DNA from 2 places in the Thomasclavelia spiroformis DSM 1552 genome. Region 2 is predicted to be linked to the other one. Evidence: riboswitches for the same ligand, from Rfam matches in the RefSeq annotation. Region 2 holds a riboswitch; the other holds the start of a gene.
The links. Region 2 has a riboswitch for lysine ahead of NQ543_RS12080 (ABC transporter permease subunit). Riboswitches for the same ligand answer to the same signal wherever they lie in the genome.
Positions count from the first base shown of each region.

Region 1: another riboswitch for lysine. It lies ahead of NQ543_RS11955 (ACT domain-containing protein); the one in region 2 lies ahead of NQ543_RS12080 (ABC transporter permease subunit).

Region 1 covers NZ_CP102275.1:2,504,774-2,514,127, forward strand. Annotated here, with positions in the region: gene NQ543_RS11930 (GHKL domain-containing protein) at 1-297, opposite strand, end outside; gene NQ543_RS11935 (LytR/AlgR family response regulator transcription factor) at 294-989, opposite strand; gene lysA (diaminopimelate decarboxylase) at 1,081-2,388, opposite strand; gene dapB (4-hydroxy-tetrahydrodipicolinate reductase) at 2,408-3,151, opposite strand; gene dapA (4-hydroxy-tetrahydrodipicolinate synthase) at 3,306-4,199, opposite strand; gene NQ543_RS11955 (ACT domain-containing protein) at 4,209-4,679, opposite strand; lysine riboswitch at 4,743-4,916, opposite strand; gene NQ543_RS11960 (FtsX-like permease family protein) at 5,086-6,444, opposite strand; gene NQ543_RS11965 (FtsX-like permease family protein) at 6,465-7,064, opposite strand; gene NQ543_RS11970 (ABC transporter ATP-binding protein) at 7,054-7,821, opposite strand; gene NQ543_RS11975 (sensor histidine kinase) at 7,891-8,904, opposite strand; gene NQ543_RS11980 (winged helix-turn-helix domain-containing protein) at 8,901-9,354, opposite strand, start outside.
Region 2 covers NZ_CP102275.1:1,164,546-1,173,899, reverse strand. Annotated here, with positions in the region: gene gltX (glutamate--tRNA ligase) at 1-853, shown strand, start outside; gene NQ543_RS05380 (hypothetical protein) at 869-1,234, opposite strand; gene NQ543_RS05375 (translation factor GTPase family protein) at 1,244-3,799, opposite strand; gene NQ543_RS05370 (MATE family efflux transporter) at 3,851-5,182, opposite strand; gene NQ543_RS05365 (amino acid ABC transporter ATP-binding protein) at 5,271-6,008, opposite strand; gene NQ543_RS12080 (ABC transporter permease subunit) at 6,008-7,579, opposite strand; lysine riboswitch at 7,642-7,809, opposite strand; gene NQ543_RS05350 (hypothetical protein) at 7,934-8,374, opposite strand; gene NQ543_RS05345 (hypothetical protein) at 8,381-9,013, opposite strand.

The DNA.
Region 1 (9,354 bases), 1.2 Mb from region 2:
TCCATCTACTAATAAAGAAATAGTTATTGATAATCCAACTATCAATTCATCAAAAAAAGTAATAAATAATATTTCTAAATAATTATTTTTAGTTCCTATATATGCAATTAATGATGCTGTCATTGCAACAATTAATGGTAACATAATACTATAATCTTTTATATAACCAAACAAGTTTATTACACTACTAATAATTATAAAATTAATCATAAAATATAGATACTTATTTATTTTTAAATCAAAATAATTTGTAAAGAAATATGATGCTATTAATGATTCTAAAAAATTTATTATCATTGTTTGAACCTCTTCATATAATTATTATGATATGCATCAACAAAACTATTATAATTTTTCTTTAAAGTAAATTGTTTACCATTTATTAATGTTATCTTTTTGTTATTTACATTTTTAATATATTCTAAATTGATAATCGTATAATTATTAACTCTAAAAAACTTATCAGCATTTAATTCACTTAAAAATGATTTTAATGTTTTATACACATCATATTGTCCATCAAGTAAATATATTTGACATTTATTTCTATTTGATTCGATATATATAATATCTTTCTTTAGAATCAATTCTCTTTTTCGTTTGGATATTATCTCAATATAATCATTATTTTTTATACTATCTTGTTCTATTTTATACCATAATCTTTCTAAATCCTGAATTAGATTTTCTTTCCTTAAAAAGAAATATACTTTGCTTACAAATGTATCATATACTAAACTATCCTCTGAAGACATATATATGATTTTAGCAAAATAATTCTTATCAAGAATTGCTTTACCACAATTAATACCATTTTCTCCATCTAACATGATATCAATAAAATAATAATCGTAATTTTGACTTAAATCCAAGTTAGTTATATTCTTTTGAATTACAATTTCATTTTTCTTGCCGGCAAATTTTTCATCTAATAGTTTCTTTAATTTTTCTCCAAAAATAAAATCATCCTCTATAATCAATATTTTCATTTTTAACCTCCTTTATTCAAATAATAACATAGAATATTATAAGATTCATTATTATTTTTTCTGTCAAAATTAAAAGCGGTTATAACCGCTTTTAATATTTTGAATCAATATCATAATATATCAAATCATCAAATGTTTGACGTCTAATTACTTCTCTAGATTTACCTTTATAAGTAAACACTACAGCTGGTTTAGGTAATTGATTATAATTAGATGACATTGTATAGTGGTATGCTCCAGTTGAAAACATTGCTAAAATATCTCCTGGTTTAGGATCTTGTAACATAATATCTTTAATTAAAATATCTCCAGATTCACAATTTTTTCCAGCTACTGTAACTAATCGATCAGCAGGCATTTCTGCTTTATTAGCAATAATTGCATCATATTTTGCTGCATATAAACTAGAACGAATATTATCAGTCATTCCGCCATCAACACTAATATAATCCCGAATATCTTTAATATTTTTATAAGATCCGACTGTATATAAGGTTATACCTGCATTTCCAACACAGTAACGTCCTGGTTCTACTAATACCATTGGGCGTTTTAAATTACGTGCTTCAAATCCTTTTGTTATAATATCCATAATTGTATCAACAACTAATTCAAATTCTAATGGTTTATCAGCTTTTGTATAACAAATTCCAAAACCTCCACCGGCATTTAATTTGTTAATAGTAATTCCAAAAATATCATAAATCTCATAAGCTATATCAACAAATTTATTCATTGCTAAAACATAGGCCTGAATTTCTTCAATTTGACTACCAACATGACAATGAATTCCATCAAAATTAATATTAGATGCATCTATAACCTTTTTTATTGCTTTTAAATATGTATTGTCATGACTACTAAATCCAAACTTAGTATCTTTAGCACCTACACGAATATAATCATGTCCTCCTGCATATACTCCTGGTGTTATTCTTATTACGCCATTAACAACTATATTTAATTTTTTAGCAATTTCTTGAACTAATTCAATTTCATAAAAATTGTCTATAACTAAATTTTCAACTCCATGACTTAATGCATATTCTATTTCTGATGGTAATTTATTATTTCCATGAAAATATATTTTTTTAGGGTCAAAACCTGCTTTTAAAGCGATTGAAATTTCCCCTGCAGAAACGCAATCAATTCCTATTCCATATTCTTTTGCTATTTTATATATCGCAAGACAAGAAAATGATTTAGATGCAAATAATGGTAATGTATTTTCATATTTTTCAAGCATTTTTGTTTTAAGTGTATTAAATTGTTGTCTAATATGTCCTTCACTCATAACATATAATGGTGTTCCATATTTTTCTACTAAATCAGTTGCTTTGATTTCATCAATATATAAATTATTATTTTTTATTTGTGCAAACTCTGTTTGTAATACCATATTATCCCCCTTGACTTAATTAGTATAATGATTTCAATGTATAAAGACCATTTTCTTTATCAATTAATGCATATGCTGCACTGATTGCTCCTTGTACAAATACTTCTTTTGATAATGCTGTATGTTTTATTTCAATAATTTCATCTATTCCTGCAAACATTACAGTATGTTCACCAAAAATAGTACCTCCACGTAGTGCTTGAATTCCAATTTCTTCATGTTTTCTTTTTTCATGGATGGAACTACGATCATAAATTGGTGTTATTTCTTTAATTTCTTCTTCCATTACTTCATATAATAATTTAGCTGTACCAGATGGTGCATCTATTTTTTGATTATGATGTTTTTCTAAAATTTCAATATCATATCCTGCATTGTAAAATTCTTTTGCTACTTGTCTTAATATTTTTGTTACCATCTGTATTCCATATGATGTGTTATATGATTGAAAGATAGAAATGTCTTTAGATGCTTCTTTTATTTTTTCTAATTGTTCTTCACTATATCCTGTTGTAGCAATTACTAGTTTACATTTATTTTCTTTTGCATAAGTCAAGATATCATCTAAATTATTTGGATGTGAAAAATCAATAATAACATCTGCTTTTTCATCACATTCTTTTAAAGAATTAAAACACTTTTCCGGTATTTTTTCATCGAATTGATAACTTACAACTGCTATTAGATCCATATCATTTTGACTTCTAATTCGATTAGCAACTTTTTTCCCCATTAAACCATATCCATATACTATTACTTTCATTCTATCTATGTTCCTTTCTATCTATAAAATTTAATTATAAAAACAATTATAACAAAAAGATTATTTTTTTATCAAATATTAATAAAACAAATTCGTATTCTAATCGGATACGAATTTGTTTTTACTGTGATTTTTAAACTAATATTATTTTAAACTAAAATCCTAATTTTTCAAATTTATCCATTGCATCAAATAATAATTTCTTGTTTTCTTCAGTTGGTTCTATTAATGGTAATCTTAGTGTTGGTTTACAAATACCCATTCTTGCTAAAGCTGCTTTAGGCATAATTGGATTAACATCTATAAATAGATAACGAATTACTGGTTCTAGAGCATAAGCAAGTTCTTGAGCTCTTGGTAAATCTCCTTTTAAAGCTAACTGTGCTAATAATTCTGTTTGACTTGGATAAATATTAGATAATACTGATATTACTCCTTTACCTCCTGCACAAATAAATGGCAAGATATTATCATCACATCCTGAATACATATCAAAATCCATTCCTTGTGTTCTAGCCATTACCTCTATTGCATATGCAATGTTATCTGTTGCATCTTTCATTGCTACAATATTTTTGTGTTTTGCTAGTTCAACTACTGTATCTACATCAATCTTTACTCCTGTTCTTCCTGGGACATTGTAAAGAATCATTGGAATATCAACTTCATTAGCTATCGTAGTATAATGAGTAATCAATCCTCTTTGACTCGTTTTATTGTAGTATGGAGTAACTACTAAAATAGCATCAGCACCTTTTTCTTTTGCTTTTTTAGCTTTTGTTAATGCTGTTGCAGTATCATTAGACCCTGCTCCTGCAATAACTTTTACACCATTTTCTTTAGCCATTTTTAAAGTAATATCTAATAATTCAAATTCATCTTCCATAGTAATGGTTGCTGTTTCCCCAGTTGTTCCATTAACTAATAAAGCCTGTACACCACCATCAATCATTCTTTGTACTTGTTTTTTAAATCCTTCAAAATCAATACTTCCATCTTCATGCATTGGTAATACTAGTGCAACTGCACTTCCATTAAAAATAGTCATAATCTCCTCCTATTTATTTAAACCAAACTCTTCATTAATTTTAGTTATTGCCAAATCTTTAATATTTTTATCGATAATAAATGAAATTGTTCTTTTTGAAGTTGTAACTTGATAAAAATGTATGTTGTTTTCACCTAAAACTGTAAATACCCTTGCTGCTGCTCCTGGTGTTGTTTCAATTAGTTTACCACCTACAGCAATTTTAAAATATTTTCGATTAGTTGCAATTTCTAATTGTTCAAATTCTTTTTTTAAACATAGTATTGCTTCATTTAAATTCTTTTGATATTTTTCATCTAATGTAATTTCAATTTGCATCGCATCTTCAATCATAACTTGAGAAATCATATCAATATTTACATTACACTCACTTAAAATTGTAAATATTTTTGCAATCAACATTGGATGTTTTGGTACATTAGTTAGTTTTAATTGAATAATATTTTCTTCATAACTTACTACTTCAACAATCTTTTCCATTTTTTTATCTCCTTTATAAAAAAAGTTGCAATGAGTATATCATTGCAACATAAACAACATATGAACAATGATAGCTCATCATTATCAAATGATAATGACAGTCTTATAGATATTCTCTATAAGACCAGAGTATAAATGCATGCAATCATTTATCTCTTCGGCGAAAGCTCCTCTACTTTTATCTAGTTTGCATCTTACAATAAAAATTTCATAACTATTCGCGCCTCTATCTTCTATTTATTTCTAATTTAATTTATCTATAATATATCACAATAAATAATATATTACAATACTGATTATAATTCTTTATATCTTGTTTTTATCTGCCAATTTTCTTAATTTTTACTCGATAATAATATATATGTTCTAAATCCAAATTAATACATCAGATAAAATTTTTATTGAATTATTCTTCTTTAATAAAATTTTTACTACAATAATAAGTAAATAAAAAATATCCTCCATAAATTAAAATAAGTATCACTGCTGTCAATAAAATTGAATTAGTTATATTTCCAGTTAAAGGATTTGTTGTTGAAGCTAACATATTTTTACAAACTTGTAATCCAAAAAATGAATGAATAATAGCTAAGATTAATGGCGAAACAAAATAAATTAAAATTTGAATAAATAAAGAATGATTAATATCTTTATCGCTAGTTCCTAGTTTTCTAAGTAATCTATATTTTTCTTTATTATCAATATTTTGTGATAATTCTTTTAATGCAATAATCGCTGCACTAGCAATTAAAAATACTATTCCTAAATATAAACTAATAAAAATTATCATTGTAGTAATTCCTATTGTTCCATTATAAATATCTAAACGAGTATTTACATTACCATCTTCATTTTTTAAATTATTAAGTTTTTCTAAAATCATTTGATTATAATCATTTTCATTCATTACATTATAATTAGCTACTAAATAACTACTACTTATATTAAAATCATTTACTGCTTGATCAGGTAAGATATAAAAACCAAAATTCACCTCACCACCTGCCATGCTCAAAAATCCATCCATACATTGATCATATTTACTACTATATTTTTTATCGCCTATCACTATTTCTGGTTTATTTTTCAAACTTTTGTTTCTATTTTCTTTTATTCTTTCAAAATCACATACTACTATATATTCATTTTTTAAATCATATTCTTGTAAATTATATAATTTAGCTAATTTATTATAATCGCTAAGTTTAATAATTATTTCAGTTGAATTTAAAAAATTTTCTTTTGCTTCATTATATACACTTCCAAAAGTATCTTTTATTTTTAATTGATCTGTAGTATATGTTTTAAATTCTAAGACATTTTTTAAATCATTTTTTATATCAATATTTTGTTTAGATAAATATTTACTAACTGATTTATTACCATTTATATCAATTTGAAGATCAACTGGTATAAAGTAATCTATTTGTGTGTTGATGCTATTATTAATTGCAAAAGATGTTGATAAAATACAAATTGTTACAAATAACATTAAACATATAATCGTTGTTGATAATACTGTAGTATTTAACTTACTACTTATTTCTTTTAATGTAAAACTATTTAAGTATTTAAAATAAATATTCTTTAATAACATCATTATTTTTAATAATAAATTAGATAATGACCAAAATATCATATACGTAGCAGTTGCTCCATAGAACATCTGTAATAAAACAGAAAATTGATTTTTTAAATTAGCTGCTCCAATCGTTACATTATAATATGCATATGCTAACAAGCAGATTGAAAAAATAAATACCAATGCACAAAGAATTGGATTTTTTATTTTTGTTTTGACGCTTTTTTATCTGCATACAACAAATCTATTAACTTACATTTATTTATTTTAAATGTATTTAATAATATTACTGAAATATACATAATTCCAAAATAAATAATTGTTTTAATACAAGCACTCTTAGAAAAAATAAAAACATACTCATTCATATTAGCTTCAAATAAATTTGCAACAATGATTGACATAACTTGTGATAAACCAATCCCCATAATTAATCCAATCATGAGTGATATAAATCCAATCGTAATTGTTTCACCTAATAATATTTTTGATATTTGTTTTTTTGACATTCCTAATATCATATATAATGCAAACTCTTTTTTACGTCTTTTAATTAAAAACTGATTTGCATAAATAATTAAAAATCCTAAAATGATTGCAACAAAAATACTTAAACCTACAATTATGTTATTCATCATACTAATAATTTCATGTAATGATTTACTAAGTGATAACATTATTGTTTGAGTTTCTAAAGCATTAAAAATATAAAAAATAGAAATTCCTAGAATTAATGTAAAAAAATATATTGTATAGTTACTAAAGCTTTTTTTTACATTTTTTAATGATAATTTAAATAACATCACTTATATCGCCTCCTAAAATTGAGACAACATCAATAATTTTTTCAAAAAATTCTTTTCTACTACTATTTCCTCGTTCAAATTCATTAAATAATTTACCATCTTTAATAAAAATAACTCTAGAAGCATAACTAGCACTAAAAGCATCATGAGTAACCATTAAAATCGTTGAATTATAGTTATTATTTAACCTTTTTAATCCTTCTAATAACATTTTAGAACTTTTAGAATCTAATGCTCCAGTCGGTTCATCGGCTAATATTAGTTTAGGATTTGTAACTATCGCTCGAGCACTAGCAATTCGTTGTTTTTGACCTCCAGACATTTCACAAGGGTATTTAGTTAAAATATCTTTAATATCTAATTCTTCAGCTATTTTATTTATTTTACTATCAAAATCTTTGACATTTGTTTTTAATATTTGTAAAGCTAATGCAATATTTTCATATCCTGTTAAAGTATCTAATAAATTAAAATCCTGGAAAATAAATCCTAATTTTTCTCTTCTAAATTTATTTAAAATACTTCCTTTTAATTTTGTAATATCTTTACCATCAATATAAATATGACCTGCAGTTACTTTATCAATTGTTGAAATAACATTAAGTAAAGTAGTTTTTCCAGAACCACTTGCTCCCATGATTGCAACAAATTCACCACGCTCAATTTTTAGAGAAATATTATTTAATGCCTTGGTAATATTTGTTTTATTTCCATAATATTTAGTAATGTTTTCTATTAATAAAATATTTTTCATCTTTTCTCCTCCTTTTATAACTTTATTATAAAAAAGAGGTATTTTCATAAACATCGAAATACCTTACATTTATCTTACAACATTGTAATATTGGTCATCATTAAAATAGATGGATACTTTAGTATACTTATGAAGTGTTGATTCTAGTTTAATTTTATGTCCCAATTTATCACAAAGCGATTTTGTAATATATAATCCCATTCCTGTAGAGCTGGATACTAAACGACCATTTTGACCAGTAAATGATTTATTAAATACATATTTTTGTTCTTTTTTATCTATACCAATTCCATTATCAATTATTTCCAAGGCAATAGTATTATTATCATTTATTACATTAAATAATATTTTACAATCTTTTTTACTTCGATACTTTATACTATTACTAATAATTTGGTTAATAATGAATTCTAACCACTTACTATCACTTATAACAATTTCATTAATATTCTTTATTTCAATGCTTATTTTATGAAATAATAAACTATCTTGATTACGTTTAATTACTTTATGAATGATTTTTCCCAAATTACACTTTTTAAGTAAATAATCATGCTCACTGTTTTCTAAACGAATATAATATAATACTTGTTCAACATAATTTTCGATTCGATTAATTTGTTCTTGAAGTTTTCTTTTATCGGTTTCATGATTGTAAATCATTAATTTACTGCTAGCAATAGGTAATTTAACTTCATGTACCCATAACTCTATATATTCTTTAAAATCATTGATATTTTGAAGATATTGTTCAATTTCTTCATACATTGATTTATCAATTTCATACAATGAATCATATAATATTTTTCCATCTAAAAAATTAGGTTTTTTTATTAACTCGGTAATTAAACATTTTTTATCAAGTTTGTTTAGTTTATTAATAAAATCTTGATAAAAAACACTTTTACGATAGTAATCATAACCATAAATTATTATCATTGATGATAAAATTACGATTGTAATTATCCAAATTAAACTACTTGTTATTTTAAACATGATTAAAAAGAAATCTATTATTCCTAACATCAATAACCATAATACAAAATAACGTAAATTATCTTTTAAATATTCTTTCAAACTCATATCAATATATATCCTTGATCACGTCTTGTTTCAATCACGTTAATTAATCCAATCTGTACTAATTTCTTTTTTAATCTAGTCATATTTACTGTTAGGGTATTGTCATCAATAAATTTATCAGTTCCCCATAAATAATTCATAATTTCATCTCTGCTAACTATTTTTCCTTGATTCATGAACAAAAAATAAAATATACTCATTTCATTTTTACTTAGTAACAATTCAATATTATCTTTTTTTAAAATACTCTTAGATAAATTAATATTAACTCCATGATAAACTAAATTATTATCAATTTTATTTAATCTTTTAAAAATTGCTTCAATATGCAATAGTAAAATAGTTGGATTATATGGTTTGGTAATATAATCATCAGCACCATAACTCATCGCTAATATTTCATCAATTTCACTATCTTTACTTGTAACCATAATTATTGGTACATTAGAG
Region 2 (9,354 bases):
TGATGATCATTTAATGAATATTACCCATGTCGTTAGAGGAAATGAATATCTATCAAGTACTCCTAAATATAATTTAATTTATCAAGCTTTTAACTGGCAAATACCTACATATATTCATGTTCCTCCAGTAATGAAAGATGCTCAAAATAAATTAAGTAAACGCAACGGTGATGCCAGTTATCAAGATTTAATTAATAAAGGTTTTTTAAGTGAAGCAATTATTAATTATATTGCTTTACTAGGATGGTCACCAGTTGGCGAAGAAGAAATATTTTCATTAGATGATTTAGTTAAACAATTTACAATTGAGCGAATTAGTAAATCACCTGCAATTTTTGATTATGAAAAACTAAAATGGATGAATGGTGTATATTTAAGAAATATGACTGTTGAACAATTTAATCAATTAGCTATAAATTATTATCAAAATAGTATTGAAACAAAAATAGATTACTTAGAACTTTCAAAAATCTTACAACCTCGTATTCAAATATTAAGTGAAATTAGTGAAGCTGTTGATTTTATCGACTTACCTCATCCATTTAATCAAGATTTATTTATTAATAAAAAAATGAAAACAAACATTGAAAATTCATTAGAAGCTTTAAAAATCGTTTTACCAGAATTAGAAAATTTAGATTTTAACAATGAAGATAAAATTAAAGAAAAATTTATTGAATTAGCTAAAAAACATGAAAAGAAAAATGGACAGATCATGTATCCAATTAGAGTAGCTTTAACTTTTAAAACATTTACACCTGGTGGTGCTGTTGAAATTGCTCATATTCTTGGTAAAGACGAAACAATTAAAAGAATCAAAAATGCTATTGAAAAATTAGAAAAAATAGTTTAAAACCTAGTCACTTGACTAGGTTTTTTGACTATGTCTTTCTTTTAATCTTCTAAAGGCATTCTTTAAATTAATATCCTCTTCTTGAGCAAAAACAATTTTAGTATCTTCTAAAACAATAACTAAGCAATATTTTAATTTACGATTTAAACGATAATCCAACAAACTTACTTGTTCAAATAATAATTTTACTTCCGCAAACGCCCTTTTTAAATCATTAATTTCACCAAAAAAAATCCCCTTTACTTGTTCATATGCAAATTTCTTACTTTTAATCAAACCATTTACATAAAAATAATCATCTGTAATCTTTAAAGTATAAATCGCTCTTTTATTATAACCATCAATTCCTCCAATATAATTAAGATTATACTGAAATTTCATCTAATCACCTTATTCCTTATTATAATTTTTTATATCCTCTAATAAATAATTATATCCCTTAGCTTGTTTACGACGATATTCTTCCAATTTTTCTTTATCTAATTTTTCTACTTCTAAACGTAATTCTCGAGAAGAAATTCTTTTCCCACCTTGACCAAGAACAATTAATTGTTCTAAAGCATCTGATGTTGCTACTGTAATATTATATTTACTTGCAAGTTCGTGTGTCGTTCTTTCAATATACATGTCTGCTGTTTGGGCTTCTTTTGTATAAACAATATAGATATTATGATATTTATAACTAGAACCTAAATTATTTTTTACTTTATAAGCATCAAAAACTAAAATTAAAATACATTTTTTATAGCCTTGATAATTACACATTATATCAATTAATCGCGTTCTAGCAGCATCTAAATTATCTTTAGCTAATTCTTTTAATTCCGGCCATGAATGAATAATGTTATAACCATCAACTAATAAACATTCCGGCATGTATTTATATGTTGTATTACTGATGATTTTTTTAGTTAATGTGTTTGTTTGATGTTGTTTTATTGGTCCATAAGTACGAATAAAAATGTTTTCTAATTCTTCGTCTTCATTGCTATACGTTGTTTTTTCAATTTTCTTTTCTATATTTTCATTTTTTGGTTTAAATTGATAAGGAATATGCATATAATTTTCTACTTCATCCCATTTAACATTAAAACCGGCGCCATGACTACAAAATACAGAACCAGTAGGGTTTTCAAGATCAGATTCACTATCATAATTGATTTTACTAATTATTTCTTCTTGATTAGTACAAGGATAATAACCATCAATTTGTAATGTTATTCTACCTTTACCTTTAGTATAACTAATTACCTCACTTTGGTAATTTTGCATTTTACTAACTGGAGCCTTTCCCGTTAGATAAGCCATTTCATCTTGCTCTTTCGATAATTTAAAAGTGCCATTCATTGTTTCAATATCATAAATTGCTCGACTTAAATATTCAACCGGTATTTCTAATGTAAACTTGAAATATGGTTCTAATAAAATTGATTTAGTTGCTTTTAATCCTTGTCTTAAGGCACGATACGTTGCTTCACGAAAATCGCCACCTTCAGTATGTTTTAAATGTGCCCTTCCAGATATCAATGTTATTTTCATATCTGTAATTAAAGAACCTGTTAAAACTCCAATATGCTCTTTTTCTTTTAAATGGCTCAAAACTAACCGCTGATAACTTGTAGCTAAAACATTTTCTTTACAATCAACGGCAAACTCTAAACCACTTCCTGGTTTACCTGGTTCAAGTAATAAATGAACTTCAGCATAATGTCTTAATGGTTCAAAGTGTCCTACCCCTTCAACTGGTTCTAAAATCGTTTCTTTATAAATAATATTACCATGATCAAATTCAACATCTAAATTAAATCTTTCACTAATGATATTTTTTAGAATTTCGACTTGGATTTCTCCCATTAACTCAACATGAATTTCTTTTGATTGATTATTATAATTGATATGTAATTGCGGATCTTCTTTTGATAACAATAATAATTTTTCTAAAGCTTCATGTTGATTACAGTTTTCTGGTAAAATAATTCGATAATCCATATATGGTGATAAAATTGGAGTATTAATTGTTGATTCATTTCCTAATCCTTGACTAATTTCAAAGTTCTTAAAACCTTTAATTGCACATATATCTCCAGCATATACTTCATTTACTAATTGATATTTATCACCCGAATAAATTCGAATTTGATCTACTTTTTCATTACCTACTTGTTCTTTTACTTTTAAACTACCACCCGTTATTTTTAAATGAGTTAACTTATTGCCTTGTTTATCATGAGTTATTTTAAATACTCGAGCTTGAAACTGCTTAGGAAATTTTTTTTCTTTAACATAGTTTGTAAATTCATTTAAAAAAGTATCTATTCCTTCTATTTTTAAAGCCGAACCAAAGAAACATGGAAATAAATTTCGCTGATAAATTTCATCAATGATCATTTCTTTTGTAAGAGTTTGATGTTCTAAATAATAATCTAGTAATTTTTCATTATTTAAAGCAATTGTCTCATAAAAATTTTCATCTAAATTTTCAAAATCAAAACAATTTTCATCAAACTGTCCTTTTAAATCATTCAATAATTTATCTTTATTTGCATAAATACTATCCATTTTATTTATAAAAATAAATGTTGGAACATGATAATGCTTTAATAATTTCCAAATTGTTTCACTATGATTTTGGATTCCATCAATCCCACTAATAACTAATATTGCATAATCTAAGACCTGCAATGTTCTCTCCATTTCAGTTGAAAAATCAACATGCCCTGGTGTATCAATTAATGTAATTTGACAATCATTCCAATTAAACATTGCTTGTTTAGAAAAGATCGTAATTCCTCGATCTCTTTCTTGACTATTATAATCTAAAAATGCATCACCATGATCAACTCTACCTAAATGACGTATCGTTTTACTTAAATATAACATGCTCTCTGTTAATGTTGTTTTACCCGCATCAACATGCGCTAATATTCCTAATACTATTTTTTTCATTCAATCACACCTTTTTAATATCTTATCATATCTAGAATCTAAAATATAGAATTATAATTTTTTCGTACTAAATCTACGATAAACAAACAAAAATAATATCGATGTAACTGACCATGTAATTGGATAAGAAACAAGCAACATATTAAACGAAGAAAATATCGGCGCTATAAATAAAACCCAAAAAATTCTAAGCACACAAATACCTAAACATACAATTACCATCGGTTCAAGTGACTTTCCACAACCACGCATTATTCCAGAAAATATTTCTACACAACAATATGTAAAATAAAATGGTGTTAAAAACCGAATTATCTCACTACATTCATTAATAATTTTTATATCATTAGAAAATAAAACTGTAATATTGCTACCAAAAATCCATAGAAAACTACTAATTAATCCTGCTGATACAAAAGCCATAAACAGGCATGTTTTCATTCCTTGATTTACACGTTTCATTAATCCAGCACCATAATTTTGTCCTGTAAATGTAGTTATTGTCGAACCAAATGCTCCCATTACCATCCAAAATAAAGCATCAATTTTTACATAAGCAGCCCATGAAGCAATTGTATTTGTACCATAAGCATTAATGCTCGTTTGTAAAACTATGTTTGAAATAGAATACATAGTTGATTGTATCCCAGCTGGAATTCCTATTTTTATGATTCTTTTTAAAATTGCTGTATCTATTTTTATTTCTTTTAATCTTAATTGATAACTATGCTTACTTCTTATCAATTTTCTCATTACTAAAAAAGCACATACAAATTGCGCAACTACTGTAGCAATTGCCGCACCAGCAACTCCAATCTTAAAATAAGCAACAAACAATAAATCAAAAAAGACATTTACACCACTACAGACAATTAAATAATATAATGAGGTTTTTGAATCACCAATTGCCCTTAATATCCCAGCACCGATATTATAAATTACTCCAGGTATCATGCTTAAAAAATATAATTTCATATATAATGTCGCATCATTAATGATGTCACCTGGAACTCCAATCATATTTAGACATTGTCTAGAAAAAAGCAAACCAAAAATCATCATGACAACACCACAAATAAATGACATTGCAATCGATGTATGAACTGCTTTAGATACTTTTATATCATCATTCGATCCATAAAATTGAGCAATTACAACAGTTGCTCCAGATGATAATCCAATAAAAAAATTAACGATCAAATTTATTAAATTACCAGTTGAACCAACTGCAGCAAGAGCATTAGTTCCCACATATTTTCCTACAATAACCGTATCTACAGTATTATATAGCTGTTGAAAAAATGTTCCAATTAAGATAGGAAAGAAAAATAATAACAATTGTTTCCAAATCACTCCAGTTGTTAAATCTAATTCTTTATCCATAATATCCTCCCTAATAGACTGTTTATTATCATAGCATCAATACTCACTACCAGCAACACAATTCACAAAAAAACACCTAATTAGGTGTTTATTGTTCTAAATAACGTTTTAAAAATTCTTTTGTTCTTTCCTTGCTTGGATGATTAAAAATATGGTCAGGTGTTCCTTGTTCCATAATTACACCACCATCCATAAAAACAACTCTGGAAGAAACATCACGAGCAAATTGCATTTCATGAGTTACAACAATCATTGTCAATCCTTCATTGGCCAAATCTTTCATAACTTTTAATACTTCACTTACCATTTCTGGATCTAAAGCACTTGTTGGTTCATCAAATAATAATACTTCTGGTTTCATACATAATGCGCGAGCAATCGCTACACGTTGCTTTTGTCCTCCTGATAATTGAACACTGCTTACATTCGCAAATTTCAACATTCCTACTTTTTCTAAATATTTTTTTGCTATTTCAATTGCTTCTTTACGATGTCTTTTTAAGACTTTCACTTGACCAATAACACAATTTTCTAAGACTGTTTTATTATTAAATAAATTGAAGTTTTGAAACACCATCCCAACTTTACTACGATGTTTATTTACATTAATTTCACCTTTTAAAATATCTTTTCCATGATACATAATTTTACCAGCATTTGGTGTTTCTAAAATATTTAAACAGCGTAAAAATGTTGATTTACCACTACCACTAGCACCAATGATCGTAACAACTTCACCAGAAGAGACTGAAAAATCAATACTATGTAATACTTCTAAATCACCAAAAGATTTCTTTAGTTTTTCAACTCTAATAATTTCTGACATTATTGTACACTCCCCTCTTGATCAAAAACAATCGCTTTTTTACGATTCATTCTTTTTTCAATATAATTTAATATTCTTGTAGTTGGGAATGTTAAACATAAATAAATCAAAGCAACTACAAAATAAGTAGGGACAAATGCATATAAACTTCCAGCAACACTTTTTGCCTGATAGAATAATTCAGTAACTGCAATAACATTTAAAACACTACTATCTTTAATATTAATTACAAATTCATTACCGATTGCTGGAAAAGAATTTTTAATTGCTTGTGGTAAAACAATATATAACATTGTTTGTACACTATTCATTCCAATACTTCGAGCTGCTTCACTTTGTCCTTTATCAACTGCTTGAATACCTGAACGAATAATTTCAGCCATATATGCTCCAGTATTGATTGTAATTACAAAAACCCCAGCCGTAAATGGCGACCAATGGACAATATTTTTTAAACCATAATAAATAAATGCCCCTTGTACCATCATTGGTGTTCCTCTAAATATTTCAATATAAACAGTAGTAATAAACCAAACTACTCGTTTAACAATCTTACTAATTAAACTATCTCTTTCTTCAACCTTGATTGCTCTAATTGCACCAATAATTAAACCAATCAATAATCCTAAAATCGTACCACTAAAAGCAAGTGTCAATGTTGAACCAATTCCACTAATAAATAATGGACTATAAACTTCAAAAATTTGTTTTGCAGCAATAAAAATATTATCACTTAAACTTGTAATTGTTGCCGGAATACGTTCAATTGCTTCATCCATCATTTCACGTTTTTCTTTATCGGATAATGTATCTAGAAAACTATCAATTTGATTTTTTAATTCTGGATTATCTTTATTTACTGCTATTGATACTGATGTATCTGTTAAATCAACATCAAAACCTTTTCCATCTGCAAATTCTACATATGTCAAATCCGGATTTGTTGCAACAATTCCCGCAGCTACAGGTAATTCAGCAGTTACTCCATCAACCAATTCATTATTTAATTGCATTACCATTGCTGGATAATCTTCTAAAGCAGTTGCATGAATAACGTCAGGAATTTGATCAATTACAGTATCATATAACGTATTTAATTGTCCTAATACTTTTTTATTAGAAAAGTCTTTTAAACTTTTAGCATCAGCTAATTTATCATCTTTTCTAACGATCATGACCATTTGTGATTCATAATATGGTTGTGTAAAATCAACTCTTTGACGACGATCAGCAGTATCAGTCATCCCTGCAATTACAGCATCAATAACGCCTGCTTGAAGCGCTGGTTCTAAACCATCCCAGCTCATCTTTTTAATTACTAATTCTTTTCCTAAATACTTAGCAATTGCTCTAGCAATAGTTACATCATAACCATCAGCATATCCGCCTCCTTCTAAGGCAACAGTTGTCTCAGTTTCATTTACCTGAGTCCAATTAAATGGTGTGTAGTTACACTCCATTCCTACTACAAAAGTATTATCATCTTCCTCTTGGGCTTTTATCGTATTAATTGGGGATATTATCGATAAAAGTACAGTTAATACTGTAATAATTTTTAATAGTTTATTCATCTTTTCTTTCTCCTAATTTTGATATGAAAAAAAGTCGTGCTATTAACACGACTTGGTTATCTTGTGCTAATAGCTCCTCTTCATTACTGAAGGAGTGTTGTAGGTATTTCCCACAACCCCTAGATAATAAATCGCCATTTATTATCTATCGGCAAAGATTACCTTTCCTATAGATCACTGTATGCCTACTTACTATAGTACTCTGATGCTTTGCAACCTCTATTTTTTTCATTTTTAGAATATCTTAATTAACTGATTTTGTCAATAAAAATCTTTTCTTATAACTTTAATCAGTTGACTTTTATTAGTATATTTTATAAATTTATATTTAAAATACTAGATCATTATTTATTACTATTTATTTTTATCTATTGTCTTCGTTTTAATTTTGCTTTTATATATAAGGCAAATAATAAATACAACTCCTATTAGTGGTAATCTTAAAACACTTTCAAACGTATTACCCACAGCTAGACTAAAAATATTCATAATAATATAAGAAACTACAAATAATGATATTATTAAGATTATATTTTCTTTTAAAAGTCTTGAAACATCTTTTTTTCGCCAAGTTATAACTATCATTACAATCATTAGTATTGTTAATATTCCAATAATATAACTTATCGGTCCTTGAATACTAGACATCTCAATTCTTTGTTCTATCTGTAATTGACTTAAATTTTCTGTTCCAATAAAATAATCTTTTCTTATTTGACAAATCAAATGAATTGTTTGTAAAAGTGCAATCAACCCTAATATGATCCTATTAAAGATAATTCGATTAAATTTCATATTTTATCACGCCTTTAATGTATATGTATGTCCGCAACTTCCATAATCTAAATTTAATGATGGTAAATAATCATGAAGCGTAAGCTCCGCTCTAACTTTATACGAACAAGAATATTCCACAGATAGTCTACTTGCTTGTCTTTTACTTGTTGAAACATCATAAATACTTGGACTAAAAGCACCACCCCACCCTACAAATTCAACACTTAATTGAGGATCATAAATATATGTAATATTTCCTGTGCTAGGATTATATGAGAATCTACAATATAATGATGTTAGCCATTCTTTAAAATATCTGTTTCCACTATCATAGCCACTTTCATAACTTTGAAAAGTTTTTGCTACTACTGTACTCGCCCTAGTAGAAGGCTCCTCTTTTATATATGTTATTTCATAATTATTATCAACTATTGCTTTATTTATGGTTGCCAAATCACCATTATTATATGAATTTCGATATAAATTTAAAAAATCATCTGAAATTTCTCGCTCACCATTATAGACAAGTACATTTTCCTCATCATTAAAGCATTTTGTAATAAATTCTTCAAATAATTTTGATACATGATCGATGTTTGATAATGCCTTAACGCTGAAAATATCAAAAAATACGCATAAACTTAGAACAACTATCACAAAACTTAAAAAAACTTTTTAAGATATTTTTTCATTTTTCTTCCCTGGTATATATAAATTAAAAACCTCTCTAAATATACCTTTTCTTTTCATTATTGTAGATTACTATACAAACCTTATTAATATATTTATATTAATTACTTTTTCACCTTCTCTCCGTTTATAATTTCGTTATCTACCAATAATTTAATATACTTCTTTAATAATTATATATTTTATAAAACTATATATAGCAAAAAATATAAATCTAACCATAAATTAATATACTGTTATATTATATATATTATCGATGCTATACCATACAGTTTTGATTTTATTAAAATTATATACATAAATACTAT